Regions from separate parts of the Janthinobacterium sp. SUN137 genome, predicted to be linked through region 1. Evidence: predicted binding sites of a transcription regulator. Region 1 holds the regulator's gene; each other region holds the start of a gene.
What was found. Region 1 encodes sigma-54, which starts transcription at its own class of promoters, with help from an activator protein. Its sites were predicted from a motif close to TGGCANGNAANCTGCTTT; they were not measured.
Positions count from the first base shown of each region.

Region 2: prpB (methylisocitrate lyase) is a predicted target of sigma-54. The motif match lies at 2,445-2,462, and genes of this name have one in related genera.
Region 3: glnA (type I glutamate--ammonia ligase) is a predicted target of sigma-54. The motif match lies at 2,712-2,729, and genes of this name have one in related genera.

Region 1 is NZ_JAPWHZ010000004.1:591,333-596,883, forward strand. Features, by position in the region: gene lptC (LPS export ABC transporter periplasmic protein LptC) at 1-52, shown strand, start outside; gene lptA (lipopolysaccharide transport periplasmic protein LptA) at 78-659, shown strand; gene lptB (LPS export ABC transporter ATP-binding protein) at 659-1,414, shown strand; gene O3298_RS23135 (RNA polymerase factor sigma-54) at 1,419-2,897, shown strand; gene hpf (ribosome hibernation-promoting factor, HPF/YfiA family) at 2,967-3,329, shown strand; gene O3298_RS23145 (enoyl-CoA hydratase/isomerase family protein) at 3,458-4,543, shown strand; gene rapZ (RNase adapter RapZ) at 4,544-5,407, opposite strand.
Region 2 is NZ_JAPWHZ010000002.1:196,438-201,988, forward strand. Features, by position in the region: gene O3298_RS08945 (hypothetical protein) at 87-314, opposite strand; gene O3298_RS08950 (MBL fold metallo-hydrolase) at 517-1,374, opposite strand; gene O3298_RS08955 (hypothetical protein) at 1,552-1,788, shown strand; gene O3298_RS08960 (hypothetical protein) at 1,911-2,159, shown strand; gene prpB (methylisocitrate lyase) at 2,525-3,412, shown strand; gene prpC (2-methylcitrate synthase) at 3,494-4,648, shown strand; gene acnD (Fe/S-dependent 2-methylisocitrate dehydratase AcnD) at 4,660-5,551, shown strand, end outside.
Region 3 is NZ_JAPWHZ010000005.1:469,743-475,293, forward strand. Features, by position in the region: gene glnL (nitrogen regulation protein NR(II)) at 1-527, opposite strand, end outside; gene O3298_RS26065 (DUF4124 domain-containing protein) at 533-1,015, opposite strand; gene glnA (type I glutamate--ammonia ligase) at 1,199-2,614, opposite strand; gene O3298_RS26075 (rhodanese-like domain-containing protein) at 3,001-3,462, shown strand; gene O3298_RS26080 (Fis family transcriptional regulator) at 3,608-3,892, shown strand; gene O3298_RS26085 (TAXI family TRAP transporter solute-binding subunit) at 3,906-5,258, opposite strand; gene O3298_RS26090 (glutathione S-transferase family protein) at 5,390-5,551, shown strand, end outside.

The DNA.
Region 1 (5,551 bases):
GCTGCGCATGGTCCTCCCGCCGAAACCGCGCCCGGCCGCGGCGGCAAAATGACAGAATGAAACAAGGAAACCATATTATGAAGAACATCTTGCTGTTGACCGTATTTTCGCTGGCCATCATGGGCGTGGCGCATGCCGAGAAGGCCGATTCCGAGAAGGAAGCCGTCATCACGGCACGCAGCGGCCACGTCGATGACATCAAGCAGGTGCGCACCCTGACGGGTGACGTCGTGCTGGTCAAGGGTACCCTGACCATGAAGGCGGGCCGGGCCCTGATCACGGAAGACCCGCAAGGCTACCAGTTCATCACCTTCTGGGCCGATCCCGGCAAGCTCGCGACCTTCCGCCAGAAGCGCGATGGCGCGGGCGACCTGTGGGTCGAAGGCGAAGCGGAGCGCGTGGAATACGACAACAAGACGGAAGTGGTGAAACTGTTTTCCAGAGCCAAGCTGACGCGCCTGGAAGGGGCGAAAGTCACCGATGTGGCCAACGGCGCCTTCATCTCGTATGACAGCCGCAAGGAAGAATTTGCGATGGAAAATTCCAACAGCGGCACCAGCACCGCCGATGGCGGCAGCGTGCGCATGGTGATCCAGCCGAAGACCAAGGCGCCGGCAGCGGAGAAAGCGCCGGCCACGCCCGCGCCAGGAAAGAAATAATGGAAAATACACGTTGCGGCAGCACCCTGATCGTTCGCGGGTTGCAAAAAACCTATGGCAAGCGGCAAGTCGTGCATGATGTCTCGCTGCAAGTCGAATGCGGCGAAGTGGTGGGCTTGCTGGGCCCGAACGGCGCCGGCAAGACCACCTCGTTCTACATGATCGTCGGCCTGGTGCCTTCCGATGGCGGCAGTATCGATATCAGCGGCGTGGATATCTCCAGCCTGCCGATCCACCGCCGTGCGCAGATGGGGCTGTCCTACCTGCCGCAGGAAGCGTCCGTCTTCCGCAAGCTGACGGTGGAAGACAATATCCGCGCCGTGCTGGAAATCCAGACCGTCGAAGGCCGTCCGCTGACGAAGGCCGAGATCGAGGAGCGGCTGGATAAATTGCTGGCCGACTTGCAGATTGAAAAGCTGCGCGAGAACCAGGCGCTGTCCCTGTCCGGTGGCGAACGCCGCCGCGTGGAAATCGCCCGCGCGCTGGCCACCGATCCCCGTTTCGTGCTGCTCGACGAGCCGTTCGCCGGCGTCGATCCGATCGCCGTGATCGAGATCCAGCGCATCGTGCGTTTCTTGAAGGAGCGCAATATCGGCGTGCTGATTACCGATCATAATGTGCGCGAGACGCTGGGTATTTGCGACCGTGCCTACATCATCAACCAGGGCTCGGTGCTGGCGTCGGGACGCCCCGACGACATCATCGCGAACGAGTCGGTACGCCGGGTCTATCTGGGCGAACACTTCCGCATGTAAGCCAATGAAACAATCATTGCAGCTGCGCACTTCGCAGCACCTGGCACTGACGCCGCAGTTGCAGCAATCGATACGCCTGTTGCAATTGTCTACCCTGGAATTGCACCAGGAACTCGAGCAATTGCTGACAGACAATCCCTTGCTCGAACGCCTCGATGATCCGCTCGACCGCTCGCTGCGCCTGCTGTCCGACGGGGCCTTGAGTTCCACGGCCGCGCCGACCGAAGCGCCGCCTCAGCCGCCAGGCCAGGAGGCGCCTGCGGCGCCGGCCGAAGCGGAAGCGTTTGACGGCGAGGGGGGCGACAGCCCGGCCGCCGCGGATGGCGGCGACAGCGACTGGAGCGAGGCAAGCCGGGGCAAGGCGCCCGACGACGAAGATTCGCGTCCGCAATTGGAGGCCCATCACTGCACCCTGCGCGAACACCTGATGGAGCAGATGCGTGTGACGGTGCTCGAATTGCGCGACCGCGCGCTGGTCGAGCTGATCATCGACGCGCTTGACGACAATGGCTACCTGGAAGAGTCGCTCGACGACATCCTGGCGCGCCTGCCGGAAGAGCTGGAAATCGACGCCGACGAGATGCGCACGGCCTTGTCGCTGCTGCAAAGTTTCGATCCGCCGGGCGTGGGCGCGCGCAACGCGTCCGAATGCCTGGCCCTGCAAATCAAGCGCTTGCCGCACATCGCCATGGTGACGCGGCGCATGGCCCTCGTGATCGTGGAAAAGCACCTGGCCTGGTTTGCCCAGCGCGATTTCAACAAGCTGAAAAAAGCCCTCGATTGCGACGATGAAGACTTGCGCGAAGCGCAGACGGTGATTCGCCAGTGCAATCCGCATCCGGGCGCCGTGTTCGCCTCGGACGTCTCCGATTACGTGGTGCCCGACGTCGTCGTCAAGCGCGCGCGCAATGGCTGGCAAGTCACCCTGAACAACGACGTCATGCCGCGCCTGCGCGTCAACGCCATGTACGCCAACTTGCTCAAGCAGGGCAAGGGGGAGGGCGCCATGGGTGCACAGTTGCAGGAAGCCAAGTGGCTGATCAAGAATATGCGCCAGCGCTTCGACACGATCCTGCGCGTGGCGCAGGCGATAGTAGAAAGACAAAAGAACTTTTTCTCGCATGGGGCCGTTGCCATGCGCCCCCTTGTGCTCCGTGAAATAGCTGATACACTGGGTTTACACGAGAGTACTATCTCGCGGGTAACAACTCAAAAGTACATGCTGACCCCGCACGGCATGTTCGAGTTGAAATATTTCTTTGGTAGCCACATCGCCACCGAAGCGGGGGGCGAAGCGTCATCGACGGCGATACGGGCATTGATCGTGCAACTGACAGGAGCAGAAGACCCTAAAAATCCTTTATCCGACAGTAAGATTGCGGACATGCTGGGGGAACAAGGCATGGTGATTGCGCGACGTACTGTTGCCAAATACCGGGAAGCATTAAAAATTCCGCCAGTGAGCCTGCGTAAGTGTTTGTAAGTTTTTTTCGGTTCCTCTGCGGGCCGGATAGGATGGACCGCACGAACCCGATCATCTTTAGGAGTGTGTATGAATCTCACCATCAGCGGACATCATCTCGAAGTGACACCAGCCATCCGTGAATACGTACAAACGAAGCTGGAGCGCGTGAAACGTCATTTCGATCAAGTCATCGATATCGCCGTGATTCTGACCGTGGATAACCTCAAAGAGAAAGAAAAACGTCAAAAGGCTGAAGTCAACCTGCGTTTGAGCGGCAAGACTGTCTATGTGGAAAGCTTGGCGCACGACCTGTACGCCGCGATCGATACCCTGATCGACAAGCTCGATAGGCAAGTGATGAAATACAAAACCAAAGTGCAAGGGCACGGTAAAGAGGCGATCAAGCATCTGCCAGACAACTCCGAGGAGGAAGCCGTCGTCGCCGTCTAAGGCCACCCGCTTCCAGCAGTTGTGATCAACTAAGGGCGCACATTGCGCCCTTTTTTGCGCCCAGCGGAACGCAATGTTCCCCGCGCAGGCATTAGAATATTCGCACTTTCACTTCTTTCTAGCCTGCCATGAGCGACTTCGTCCAGACTTCCATCGGCAACCGCACCGGGCACATCGTGCTCGACCGTCCGAAAGCCTTGAATTCCCTGTCGCTGGAGATGGTGCGCGCGCTGAGCGCGGCCCTGCTGGCCTGGCGCGACGATCCGCAGGTGGACGCCGTCGTGATCCGCTCCAGCAGCGACAAGGCCCTGTGCGCCGGTGGCGACATCCGTTTCTTTTACGATGCGGGTCTGGCCACGCCGCAAGGCGGCAGCGCCTTGCTGGAAGATTTCTTTACGGAAGAATATGCTTTAAATCATTTAATTCATTTCTACCCGAAACCGTATATCGCTGTGATGGATGGCGTGGTGATGGGCGGCGGCATGGGCGTGGCGCAAGCCGGGCCAGGCAACCGCTTGCGCATCGTGACGGGCCGCACGCGCATGGCCATGCCGGAAGTCAATATCGGTCTGTTTCCGGACGTGGGCGGCAGTTATTTCCTGTCCCGCCTGGCCGGCCAGCTGGGCCTGTACCTGGGCTTGACGGGCTTGACGATCAACGCGGCCGACGCCCTGTACACGGGCCTGGCCGATGTCTACCTGCCTGAAGCGCAGATGGGGGCGCTGCTGGACCTGTTTGAATCGACGCCGGGCGAGGCCTTGCCGGTGGCCATCAAGGCGCTGGCGGCGCCATTCCAGGCCGAGGCAGGCGTTTCTCCCCTGGCCACGGCGCGCGCGGCGCTGGACCGCCATTTCAGCGCGGGTTCGGTGGCGGCCATCATGGCTTCGCTGGCGCAGGATGACAGCGCGTTCGCCGCCAAGGCGCTGGCGGCCATGCGCCTGCGTTCGCCCCTGATGATGTCGGTGACCCTGGAATTGCTGCAGCGGGGCGCCCACCTGGGCGTGGCCGATTGCCTGCGCCTGGAGCGCACAGTCGTGCGCCACAATTTCGAACATGGCGAAGTGCTCGAGGGCGTGCGCGCGCTGGTGGTCGACAAGGACAATGCGCCCCGCTGGAACCCCGCCAGCCTGGACGAAGTCGATACAGCCATGGTGGCGCGCTTCTTTGCCCCCGTCTGGCCGGCTGCGGCGCATCCGCTGCGCCACCTCGATTAATTAGCTGCGCTCGCGGTGGCGCAGTACCACGCGCTCGTTGGGGCCGAAATATTGTGCCAGCCGCTCCGCCATGTACACGGAGCGGTGCTGGCCGCCCGTGCAGCCGAGGGCTACCGTCAGGTAGCTGCGGTTGTCGGACTTGAATGACGGCAACCATTTTTCGATGAAGGCACGGATATCGGCCAGCAGTTCCAGCGCGCTCGGCTGCGCGTCGAGGAAGGCGATCACGGGCGCGTCGCGGCCGTCGAGGGGGCGCAAGGCCAGGTCGTAATAGGGATTCGGCAAGGCCCGCACGTCGAAGACGAAATCGGCGTCCAGCGGCACGCCCAGCTTGAAGGCGAACGATTCGAAGAACAGGGTCAGCGGCGCGCGTTCGGAGGCGACGATATCCTTGATCCAGGCACGCAGCTTGTTGGCGCTCAGTTCCGACGTGTCGATCACATGGCCCAGCTGTTCGATGGTCGACAGGCGTTCGCGCTCTTCCGAAATGCACTCGATCAGGGTGCGGCGGCTGGCCGGATTCTGGTTCGGACGCAATTCGTGCGACAGCGGATGGCTGCGCCGCGTTTCCGAGAAGCGGGCCACCAGCGAATGCGTGGTGGCTGTCAGGAACATGACCTTGACGTCGTGCCCCTGGTCGCGCAGCAGGGCCACATTGTGCGGCAGGCTGGTCAGCGACTCGGCGCTGCGCGCATCGACGGCGACGGCCAGTTGCGGTGTACCTTCGTCGAGCAGGGTCTGCACCAGGCTGGGCAGCAAGGCCGGTGGCAGGTTGTCGACACAATAGTAACCGGTATCTTCCAGCACATTGAGCGCGACGGATTTACCGGAGCCGGATATTCCGGTGATAAGGACGATATGCATAGCCCGATCATACAATAAAGACCGGCGCTCCGCTCCCAAGGCAACTATCTTTACAAATTATTGCAATTTCGACTGTAGTATTGGTTAAACAAAAGAGGGCGTGCTTCTTGCAGATTAATCCCCGCTGATTGCCAATCTCTGGTG
Region 2 (5,551 bases), on a different contig from region 1:
CAATGAACTTATGTAGCGTCAGTCCTCGGCGCAAAGTTGGTGGATGCAGGAAGGTAGTGGCGTTGCGCTTGGGATTGAGGAAACCGTCATCCGTCAATTCGCGCGCTTAGGTGGCGGGCCTGCATCTGTCCGGCCGCCGGGCCCGGGATCGCCAGAAACTCGTCGCGGCGCTTCAGACGCGCATTCAGGCCGGCGCACAGCCCTTGTTCGGCTTGCTCATACCATTCGCCATCGGAATTGACGCCATGCACGAAGATGACGATGCCGGGACGGGGCAGGCGCGTGACGGCCTGGAGCAGCGCATGGCTGAACAAGGTCGTGCCTTAGGCTTCGGCGAGCAGGATGCAATTGCCAGCTAGCGTAGGGTCGGGCGACATGCGGGCGCTCCGTCAACGTTAAAGATGAAAAGCGACGCCCAAGCGAACTCAGGCAATCTGCACTGTATGCGGATTGCCTGAGGTGGGACTTGCGTGGTGTCAAGAAAGGAGGCGCGGCGGGCGGGGAATGCCGGGGAAATCAGATCGCGTTCAGCGGTATTTTGAGGTAGCGCACGCCATTGTCTTCCGGCTCGGGCAGCTTGCCCGCGTTGATGTTGACCTGGATGGCGGGCAAGATCAATGTCGGCATGTCCAGGGTGGCGTCGCGGCTCGTGCGCATGGCCACGAATTGTTCTTCCGTGATGCCGTCGCGCAAGTGGATGTTGCCGGCGCGCTGTTCGGCCACCGTCACTTCCCAGCGCGGCGCGCGGCCGTTGGGCGGGTAGTCGTGGCACATGAACAGCCGCGTCTGCGGCGGCAGCGACAGCAAACGCTGCGCGGAACGGTACAGCAGTGCAGCGGAGCCGCCGGGAAAGTCGCAGCGGGCCGAGCCCACGTCCGGCATGAACAGGGTGTCGCCGACAAACACGGCGTCGCCGATCTGGTATGCCAGGTCGGCCGGCGTGTGGCCGGGCACGTGCAGCGCGCGCACTTCCAATGCGCCGATATGGAATACCTGGTCGGGCGCGAACAGCTGGTCGAACTGCGAGCCGTCGGCCTTGGCCGCACCCTGGTGGTAGACGGCGGCGAACGCCTGCTGCACCGTCTGGATGGCGGCGCCGATGGCCACGTCGCCGCCCAGCTGCTGCTGCAGGTAGGGCGCGGCGGACAGGTGATCCGCATGCGCATGGGTTTCCAGCAGCCAGCGGCACTGCAAGCCGTGTTCGCGCACGAAGGCGATTACCTTGTCGGCCGAGGTGGTCGAGGTGCGGCCCGCCTTGGGATCGTAGTCGAGCACGGAATCGATGATGGCGCAGTCCCGGCCATCGGCCTCATACACGATATAGGTGACGGTGGCGGTGGCAGGGTCGAAGAAAGCTTGGATTTGTGGAGTCATCACGGCGGCAAGGGACGGACAGGGAATGGCATTATATCGCCAGAGTTCGCTAAAAAAATGCTGCAAATTCACATTTAACATGCGGAAAACAGATAAGGGGGCAGGCATGCGGCCGTCACAGCCGTGCGCACCCCGGCGCTTGCAGCATGGTAACCTCATTCTTCCAAGGAGGAATTCATGAACGATATCACTGCACGCAGCGAACAGTACCGCGGTTTTACGATTTCCGTGACCCCGCAAAAGGATAACGACGATTTATGGGATTTTACCTACCGCCTGCAGCGCGAAGGCGAGCCGGAAGCGCAGGCGATCACGCGCAGCCGCACCCTGGGCGGCTACGCGGCCCCCGAAACGGCTTGCACGGCGGGCCTGCAAGTGGCCAGGACGGAAGTCGATAATCTGCTGCGCCCTTGAGCCAGCGTAAATCGTTTAGCCCGAAAGTGAGCCTGACTACGGCTGGCGCGTGAAACACGTCGCTGCCAGCCGCGCTTCATGCTACGATTTCCACTATTGAGTCAGTCACGAAGGAGGCACCCATGGATAGCAGTTCTAAAATTCACTATAAAGGCTGGGAAATCGTTCCCTTGGCCGTGCCCACCACCGACGGCAAATGGTCGGCCAGTTGCGACATCGAGCGCGCCACGGCCGAAGGCCTGGAAGTATTCGAAGGCTCGACCATGCAATTCGTGCGCGACGACGAGGAGGGCGCCATTGCCGCCGCCTGCGAAGAAGCCGTGCGCCAGATCGACAACATCATCGCCAACCCGCTGGTGCGGCTGGCCTAGTTCTCTACTCTTTCAGTCATCGTGTTCCCGCAGCCGGCATCCGCCGGCTGTTTTTTTTGCGCGCTACCGGCGGCGCGTGTGCCTGCCCCCATCTTTTCAGCCAGCGCTGTTGCATGTTTCAATGTTATGTTTCAAAATGAAATTATGAAACGATAATGAAACATCGTACGGGACAAACGTGACATCGTTGTTCCCTGGCGTGACAGCCCAGGAGCAGTGCTGGCTGGCCCCTTGTCCCCTGTTTTCACTCTGCCGTCACGTGTTGTTCGCCGCGCCGCGCCGGCCTGGCACGGCATTTGCAATACTGATGTTCATAGCCACTCCGTGAAACATTCGGGACCATCCGAAACCCATAAGGTGAACACATGACTCAATACTCCGCAGGTGCCGCATTCCGCAAGGCCGTCCAGGAAGAATCCCCGTTGCAAGTCGTCGGCGCCATCAACGCCAACCACGCCTTGCTGGCCAAGCGCGCCGGCTATAAAGCCATCTATCTGTCCGGCGGCGGCGTCGCGGCCGGCTCGCTGGGCTTGCCGGACCTGGGTATTTCCAGCCTGGACGACGTGCTGACCGACATCCGCCGCATCACCGACGTGTGCGACCTGCCGCTGCTGGTCGACGCCGACACGGGCTTCGGTTCGTCCGCCTTCAACGTGGCGCGTACGGTGAAATCGATGATCAAGTTCGGCGCGGCCGGCCTGCACATCGAAGACCAGGTGGGCGCCAAGCGCTGCGGTCACCGTCCGGGCAAGGAAATCGTGAGCAAGGAAGAAATGGTCGACCGCATCAAGGCGGCCGTCGATGCGCGCACGGACCCGAACTTCGTCATCATGGCGCGCACCGATGCGCTGGCCGTCGATGGCCTGGAAGCGGCGCTGGAACGCGCCGTCGCCTGCGTCGAAGCGGGTGCCGACATGATCTTCCCGGAAGCCATCACGGACCTGGACATGTACGCCACGTTCGCCAAGGCCGTCAACGTGCCGATTTTGGCCAACATCACGGAATTCGGTTCCACGCCGCTGTTCACCCTGGACGAACTGCGCAGCGCCCACGTGGGCCTGGCGCTATATCCGCTGTCGGCCTTCCGCGCCATGAACAAGGCGGCGGAAAACGTCTATCAGGCGCTGCGCCGCGACGGCACGCAAAAGAACGTCGTCGACACCATGCAGACGCGCATGGAGCTGTATGAATCGATCAATTACCACGATTTCGAGCAAAAGCTCGATGCGCTGTTCGCCGCGCAAAAGAAATAAGTAAAGAAAAGTAAAGAAGCAGGGGCCGCACGCCGGCCCCGCAGTGATGCAACCGAGACTAGTCAATTTTTGGAGAAATCAATGAACGCACCGCAAGCCGCCACTTTCAAGCCTAAAAAATCCGTCGCCTTGTCCGGCGTCACCGCCGGCAATACGGCGCTGTGCTCGGTCGGCAAGACCGGCAACGATTTGCATTACCGCGGCTATGACATCCTGGACGTGGCCGACAGCTGCGAGTTCGAGGAAATCGCCTACCTGCTGGTGCACGGCAAGCTGCCGACCGCCGCTGAACTGAAAGGCTACAAGGCCAAATTGAAGTCCCTGCGCGGCTTGCCGTCGGCAGTGAAACTGGCGCTGGAAGCGCTGCCGGCCGCCGCCCACCCGATGGACGTGATGCGCACGGGCGTGTCCGTGCTGGGCTGCACCCTGCCGGAAAAAGACGACCATAACGCGCCGGGCGCGCGCGACATCGCCGACCGTCTGATGGCGTCGTTCGGCTCCATGCTGCTGTACTGGTACCACTACAGCCATAACGGCAAGCGCATCGAAGTGGAAACGGACGACGACTCGATCGGCGGCCACTTCCTGCACCTGCTGCACGGCGAAAAACCATCGGCGTCGTGGGAAAAAGCCATGCACACGTCGCTGATCCTGTACGCGGAACACGAATTCAACGCCTCGACCTTCACCAGCCGGGTGATCGCCGGCACGGGCTCGGACATCCATTCCGCCATCACGGGCGCCATCGGCGCGCTGCGCGGTCCGAAACACGGCGGCGCGAACGAAGTGGCGCTGGATATCCAGAAACGCTACGACAACGCCGATGAAGCGGAAGCGGACATCCGCGAGCGCGTGGCCAACAAGGAAGTGGTGATCGGCTTCGGCCACCCCGTCTACACGATTTCGGATCCGCGCAATAAAGTCATCAAGGAAGTGGCCCGTTCGCTGTCGCAGGAAGCCGGTTCCACGAAAATGTTCGACATCGCCGAGCGCCTGGAATCGGTCATGTGGGAAATCAAGAACATGTTCCCGAACCTGGACTGGTTCTCGGCCGTGTCGTACCACATGATGGGCGTGCCGACGGCGATGTTTACGCCGCTGTTCGTCATCTCGCGTACCTCGGGTTGGGCTGCCCACATCATCGAGCAGCGTATCGACAACAAGATCATCCGCCCGAGCGCCAACTACGTGGGTCCGGAAGACCTGGAATTCGTCCCGATCAAGGACCGTAAATAATGAGCACCAACATGAACACCTTGCACCGCAAATCCTTGCCGGGCACCCAGCTAGACTACTTCGACACGCGTGCCGCCGTCGATGCGATCCAGCCAGGCGCCTACGCCACCTTGCCCTACACCTCGCGCGTGCTGGCGGAAAACCTCGTGCGCCGCTGCGACCCGGCGACCCTGAACGCTTCGCTGAGCCAATTCATCGAACGCCGCCGCGACCTGGACTTCCCGTGGTTCCCCGCGCGCGTCGTCTGCCATGACATCCTGGGCCAGACGGCCCTGGTCGACCTGGCCGGCTTGCGCGACGCCATCGCGGCCCAGGGTGGCGACCCGGCCCTCGTCAACCCCGTCGTGCCGACGCAGCTGGTGGTCGACCACTCGCTGGCCGTCGAATGCGGCGGTTTCGACCCCGACGCCTTCGCCAAGAACCGCGCCATCGAAGACCGCCGCAACGAAGACCGTTTCGACTTCATCGACTGGACCAAGAAGGCCTTCAAGAACGTCGATGTGATTCCGCCGGGCAACGGCATCTTGCACCAGATCAATCTTGAGCGCATGTCGCCCGTGATCCAGGTGCAAAATGGTGTAGCCTATCCCGATACGCTGGTGGGCACGGATTCGCACACGCCGATGGTCGATGCGCTGGGCGTGATCGCCATCGGCGTGGGCGGCCTGGAAGCGGAAAGCGTGATGCTGGGCCGCGCCTCGTGGATGCGCCTGCCGGATATCATCGGCGTCAAGCTGACGGGTAAACCGCAGCCGGGCATCACGGCCACCGACACGGTGCTGGCGCTGACGGAGTTCCTGCGCAAGCAGAAGGTCGTCTCGTCCTACCTGGAATTCTTTGGCGAAGGCGCTGCGCACCTGACCCTGGGCGACCGTGCCACGATTTCCAACATGGCGCCGGAGT
Region 3 (5,551 bases), on a different contig from region 1:
TATTCGCGCAGTTCGCTCAGGTGCAGGGCCGGCAATTCCAGTTCCAGCAGCTGGGCCGCGCCGCGGATGCCGCCCAGCGGGTTCTTGATTTCATGCGCCAGGTTGCGGATCAGCTCCTTGTTGACCTGGCTCTGGTCGAGGATGCGCTCCTCGCGGTCGAGCTTTAACTGCTGCACGTTCTCGCGCAGCTCGATCAGCACGCCGTCGCTCGGCGCGTCGAGCGCGCTGACGATGCTGTGCACGCGCAGCGGCTCGCGCCCCAGGCGCTCCAGGCTCAGGTCCTGGCGCAGGTCGGAAAACTTGTGTTCGAGCGCCTGCGCGCAAATGCCGGCCAGCTCGTCGGGATTGAGGAACAGCGCCGTCAGTTTTTGCCGCGACAGGGCCTTCAAGGAACTTTCCAGCAGGTTTTCCGCCGCCGCGTTGGCATAGCTGATGCGGCCGTCGCCATCGAGCAGGATCACGGCCGAGGCCAGCAAATCAAGGCCGGCCAGGTGGGCGGGACGGCTGGAATGGTTGTCTAGTGTCATGTGCTTTACCGGATATTCGCAATCTCGCGTTTCAGGGCCTCGACGTTTTGCTGTGTCCGGCTAATGTTGTCCTTCAACTGCGCCACTCTTTCCTGGTATTTCGCGTAGTTGCGCTCATTGCCCTGGCGCTCGGGCTGGCCGCCGTTAAATTCCAGGCGCTGCGCCGCCAGTTTCTGCTCTTCGCTGCGCAATTCGTCCTGCAGGATCTGGCGCCGGTCCAGGTCGCGCGCGCGCTGCTCGGCGCCATCGACCTTGGGAAACGCGCCGGCGGCAGGCGCCGCCGTGGCCGCCGCCTGCAGGGCGGGCCGTACCGGCGCACCGGCCAGCGGCGCCGGCCTGCGTGGCGGCTCCGTCATGGCGCCCGGCAAATCGAGCAGCTGGCAATGTTTGCCAGCACTCCTGTCCGTGTACGTCTTGTGTCCTTGCGCATCGGCGCACACATACAGCTGCCCGTGCGCCTGTGCCGCCGCGCCCAGCAATCCTGCCATCAGCGCCATTCTGTAATGCTTGGTCAATCTTCACTCCTGTCGGCTCGTGCCGCATCGTTCCTGGGCCGACTATACAACACCGCACTGTCACCGCCTTGGCGCCTTGCATAAAAAAACGCGGGCAAGACCATCGCCTCACCCGCGTTTTTTATTCACTACCGGCACATTGCCGGCGTGGCGCCATTACAGCGAGTAGTACATGTCGAACTCGGCAGGATGCGTGGTCATGCGCATGCGCTGTACGTCCTGCATTTTCAGCTCCAGGTACGCGTCGATCATGGAATCGCTGAACACGCCGCCGCGGGTCAGGAACTCGCGGTCCTTGTCCAGGGCTTCCAGTGCTTCTTCCAGCGAAGCGCACACGGTCGGGATCAGTGCATCTTCTTCCGGCGGCAGATGGTACAGATCTTTCGAGGCGGCTTCGCCCGGATGGATCTTGTTGGCAACGCCGTCCAGGCCGGCCATCAGCAGTGCGGCGAAGCACAGGTACGGGTTCGCCAGCGGATCCGGGAAGCGCGCTTCGACGCGGCGGCCTTTTGGATTGGCCACGTGCGGGATACGGATCGAGGCGGAACGGTTTTTCGCCGAGTACGCCAGTTTCACTGGCGCTTCGTAGCCTGGTACCAGACGCTTGTACGAGTTGGTGCCCGGATTCGTGATCGCGTTCAGTGCCTTGGCGTGCTTGATGATGCCGCCGATGTAGTACAGGGCGAAATCGGACAGGCCGGCATAGCCGTCGCCGGCGAACAGGTTTTTGCCATCTTTCCATACGGATTGATGCACGTGCATGCCCGAACCGTTGTCGCCAACGATAGGTTTCGGCATGAAGGTGGCGGTCTTGCCATAGCTGTGCGCCACGTTCCACACCACGTATTTCAGGTTTTGCGTCCAGTCGGCGCGCTCGACCAGGGTCGAGAACTTGGTGCCGATTTCATTTTGACCGGCGCCGGCCACTTCGTGATGATGTACCTCAACCGGGATGCCCAGCGATTCCAAAATCAGGCACATTTCCGAACGCATGTCCTGGAAGCTGTCCACTGGTGGCACTGGGAAATAGCCGCCCTTGACGGTAGGACGGTGGCCGCTGTTGCCGCCTTCAATGTCCTTGCCGGTCGACCACGAACCTTCGTCCGAACCGATCTTGACGAAGCAGCCCGACATGTCGATCTTCCAGCGCACGCTGTCGAAGATGAAGAATTCCGGCTCAGGGCCGAAGTAGGCGGTGTCGCCCATGCCCGACGATTTCAGGTAGGCTTCGGCGCGTTTCGCGATCGAGCGCGGGTCGCGGTCGTAGCCCTTGCCGTCCGACGGTTCGATCACGTCGCACTGCATGAACAGGGTCGTTTCTTCCATGAACGGATCGATATTGGCCGTGTTTGGATCCGGCAACAAGATCATGTCGGACGCTTCAATGCCTTTCCAGCCAGCGATCGAAGAACCGTCAAAGGCGTGGCCCGACTCGAATTTGTCCATGTCGAAGTGCGACACGGGAACCGTCACGTGCTGCTCTTTACCACGGGTATCGGCAAAGCGGAAATCAACGAATTTGACTTCGTTTTCTTCTACCATCTTCAAGACTTCTGCGGCTGTCATTGCCATGCGTATCTCCTAAATGAATGTGGGGTGAGCCGACCTTAGTGCGTCTGGGCTGATGAAGCGAAGCAAACATTGCGTGCCACCAAAACTCATAAGGATCATAGCAGATTCCATGCCAGCTCCCGGAGCCCCCTGGTGCCGGCGACAAAATTACTGCCATCCCAGTGAAAGTTTTCCTGCCCGCGATTTTGACACGCGTTTGCGTCAAATCAAGAATGCACTAAGCAAGTGCAAAAAACGAATAACGCACCATTATCGTGCATTTTGTGCGAATTACCGAAAAATGCCTCCTTGTGGTGCATGCGCCGTGCACCATGGATTCCCGTTTGCGGGGCGCGGACGGCGCACTATAATCGTACACACACCTGCCCACTTTCATCGAGGACGCCATGACCACCGCCGCCGACATCCTGACCACCGCCCGCAGCCGGGCCAATGAAGGTACGCCGTATGCCGGCGCCGTCACGCCGCAGGAAGCGTATGACTTGCTGCAAGGCGATGCCGCCGTCAAGCTCATCGATGTGCGCACGACTGCCGAGCGCGACTGGGTGGGCCGGGTCGACATCGCCGATACCCAGCATGGTGCGGTGCAGTGGGCCACCTACCCGGGCGGCGTGCCGAATCCCGACTTCCTCGCGCAGCTGGCGGCCCAGGCCGGCAAGGACGAGGTGCTGCTGTTCCTGTGCCGCTCCGGCGTGCGTTCGCGCCACGCAGCCAAGCTGGCGACCGAACACGGCTATAGCAACTGCTTCGATATCCTCGAAGGCTTCGAGGGCGACAAGGACGCCGACGGCCACCGCAAGCAGATCGGCGGCTGGTGCAAGGCGGGCTTGCCGTGGCTGGGCGCCTGACGCTGGCCGCCGAATTATCTGAACAGTGTTTGATCTGGCGGGCCACCATGCGGTCCGCCATCGGCTACAACCATCCATGTGCGCCCGCTTTTGCCACGCCGGACGACGACCTGGCGCTGGCCCGCAAACGCCACAAGGAATTGACATGAACGCCACCGCTCCCCACCTCGGCAGCAGTCTCGACGACTTCCTCAAGGAAGAAGGCATCTTTGAGCAAACGCAAACCCGCGCCATCAAGGAAGTGATCGCCTGGCAACTGACGCAGGCCATGCATGAACAATCGCTGTCGAAGACGCGCATGGCGGCGCTGCTGCAGACGAGCCGTTCGCAACTCGACCGCCTGCTCGACCCCAGCAGCGACGTGACCCTCTCCACCCTGGAGCGGGCCGCCGCGCTGCTCGGGCGCAAGCTGTCGATCACCCTCGTTTAAGCGGGCTAAGCGCTTAGGCCGGCTCGCCCGCCTCCGCGGCCGGATGCTCGCCCATCAGGGTCAATATGCGCTTGCGCACGAAATTGATGTGGCTGCGCAAGCCATACAAGCCATCGGCAAACGACAGGGGAATCGAGATCTGGTTGACCATTTCCTCGATCTGGTCGAGCCGTTTCAATTGTTCCGCATACACGTGCGCGCGCTGCCCTTCCGGCACATCTTCCAGCGCCTGCTCGACCGTGCGCAGCTGGCCATACCAGCGGTACACGCGCGAACGGATGCGCCACACGTACAGGGGCGGCACGACGCGCGACAGGGGCAGGATCAGGGCGCCCAGCGCCACCACCAGCACCCACATGCGGTCGAAGAAATTGGCCAGCCAAAAACTCATGTAACGCTGCAACACGGGCGCGCCATCCTTGTAGAACTTCAACGCTTCCGGCGCCACGGGAATTTCCGTGTAGCGCGCGGACGGGAACTGCCCCTGCTGCTGGAACCAGCCCGTGCCGCCATGGATGCCGGCCGCCGCCTGCACGAACAGGTCGACCAGGGCCGGATGCAAGTCTTCGCGCGCGACCAGGGTGGCCGTCGGCGCGATCAGGTGATAATCCTGCGCGGGAATGTTTTGCCCCAGGTCGACGATGCCACGCGGCAAGACGACATGCGTGAGGAAAGGCAGGCGCCGCGTGTACGCCTCCGCTTGCGAAAAATCAAACAGCTTGATGCCCGGCGTTTGCAGCAGCATCTGGATCAGCGGCGCTTCCGGCGCCGAGCTGAACACGAGACCGTCGATGCGCCCTTCCAGCAACTCCACCGTGGCGGGCGTGTTCTGCAAGTCGCTGACCGTCAGCTCTTTCGCTTCCACGCCATTCACGGACAGCAACTGCCGGAACAGGCCGGGCACGCCCGTGCCTTCCGGCCCCAGGTTGATCTTCATGCCCTTCAATTGCGTCAGTTCCGTCACCGCCTTGTCTTCGCGCATGAACAGCCAGACGGGTTCCGTAAACAAGCTGCCCAGGGAAATGAGGCCGTGGCGCTCGGCATCTTCGTGTTCCGTCGAGCCGCTTTGCACGAAGGCGATATCGGTCTTGCCCGCGTTCAAGCGCTGCAGGTTTTCCTGCGAGCCCAGCGACGGCTGCAAGGTCACCTTGATGCCGTGCCTGGCCAGGGTGGCCGCGTACTTCTTGCCGAACTCTTCGTAGGCACTATTGTCCTGCCCTGTCGACAGGGTTACCTTGCGCGGCGGCGCCGGGTCGACCAGCCAGTAAGCGAGCGCGCAAAACGCGCCGACCAGCAGCAAGGTGGGGCCGGCGGTGGCGAGGAAATCGCGCACGGAAAAGCGGCTGAACGCGAGGATTTTGGACATGTGGTGGCGCATAGGTTTCATGGGTGGCTACGATGCCAAGAAAAGCGCAACTATGCAAGGCACTTTCACATGCGCGGCGTGGTCATTTCCGCTACAGTAGCAGATCACTCATTCGCCCTTCGGAGCCCTGCATGCTGAAAATTCTTGGAAAAGCCGCCTCGATCAATGTCCGCAAAGTCTTGTGGACGTGCGAGGAACTCGACTTGCCGTACGAACGCGAAGACTGGGGCAGCGGCTTTCGCGCCACGGACGACCCGGCCTTCCTGGCCCTGAACCCGAACGCCATGGTGCCC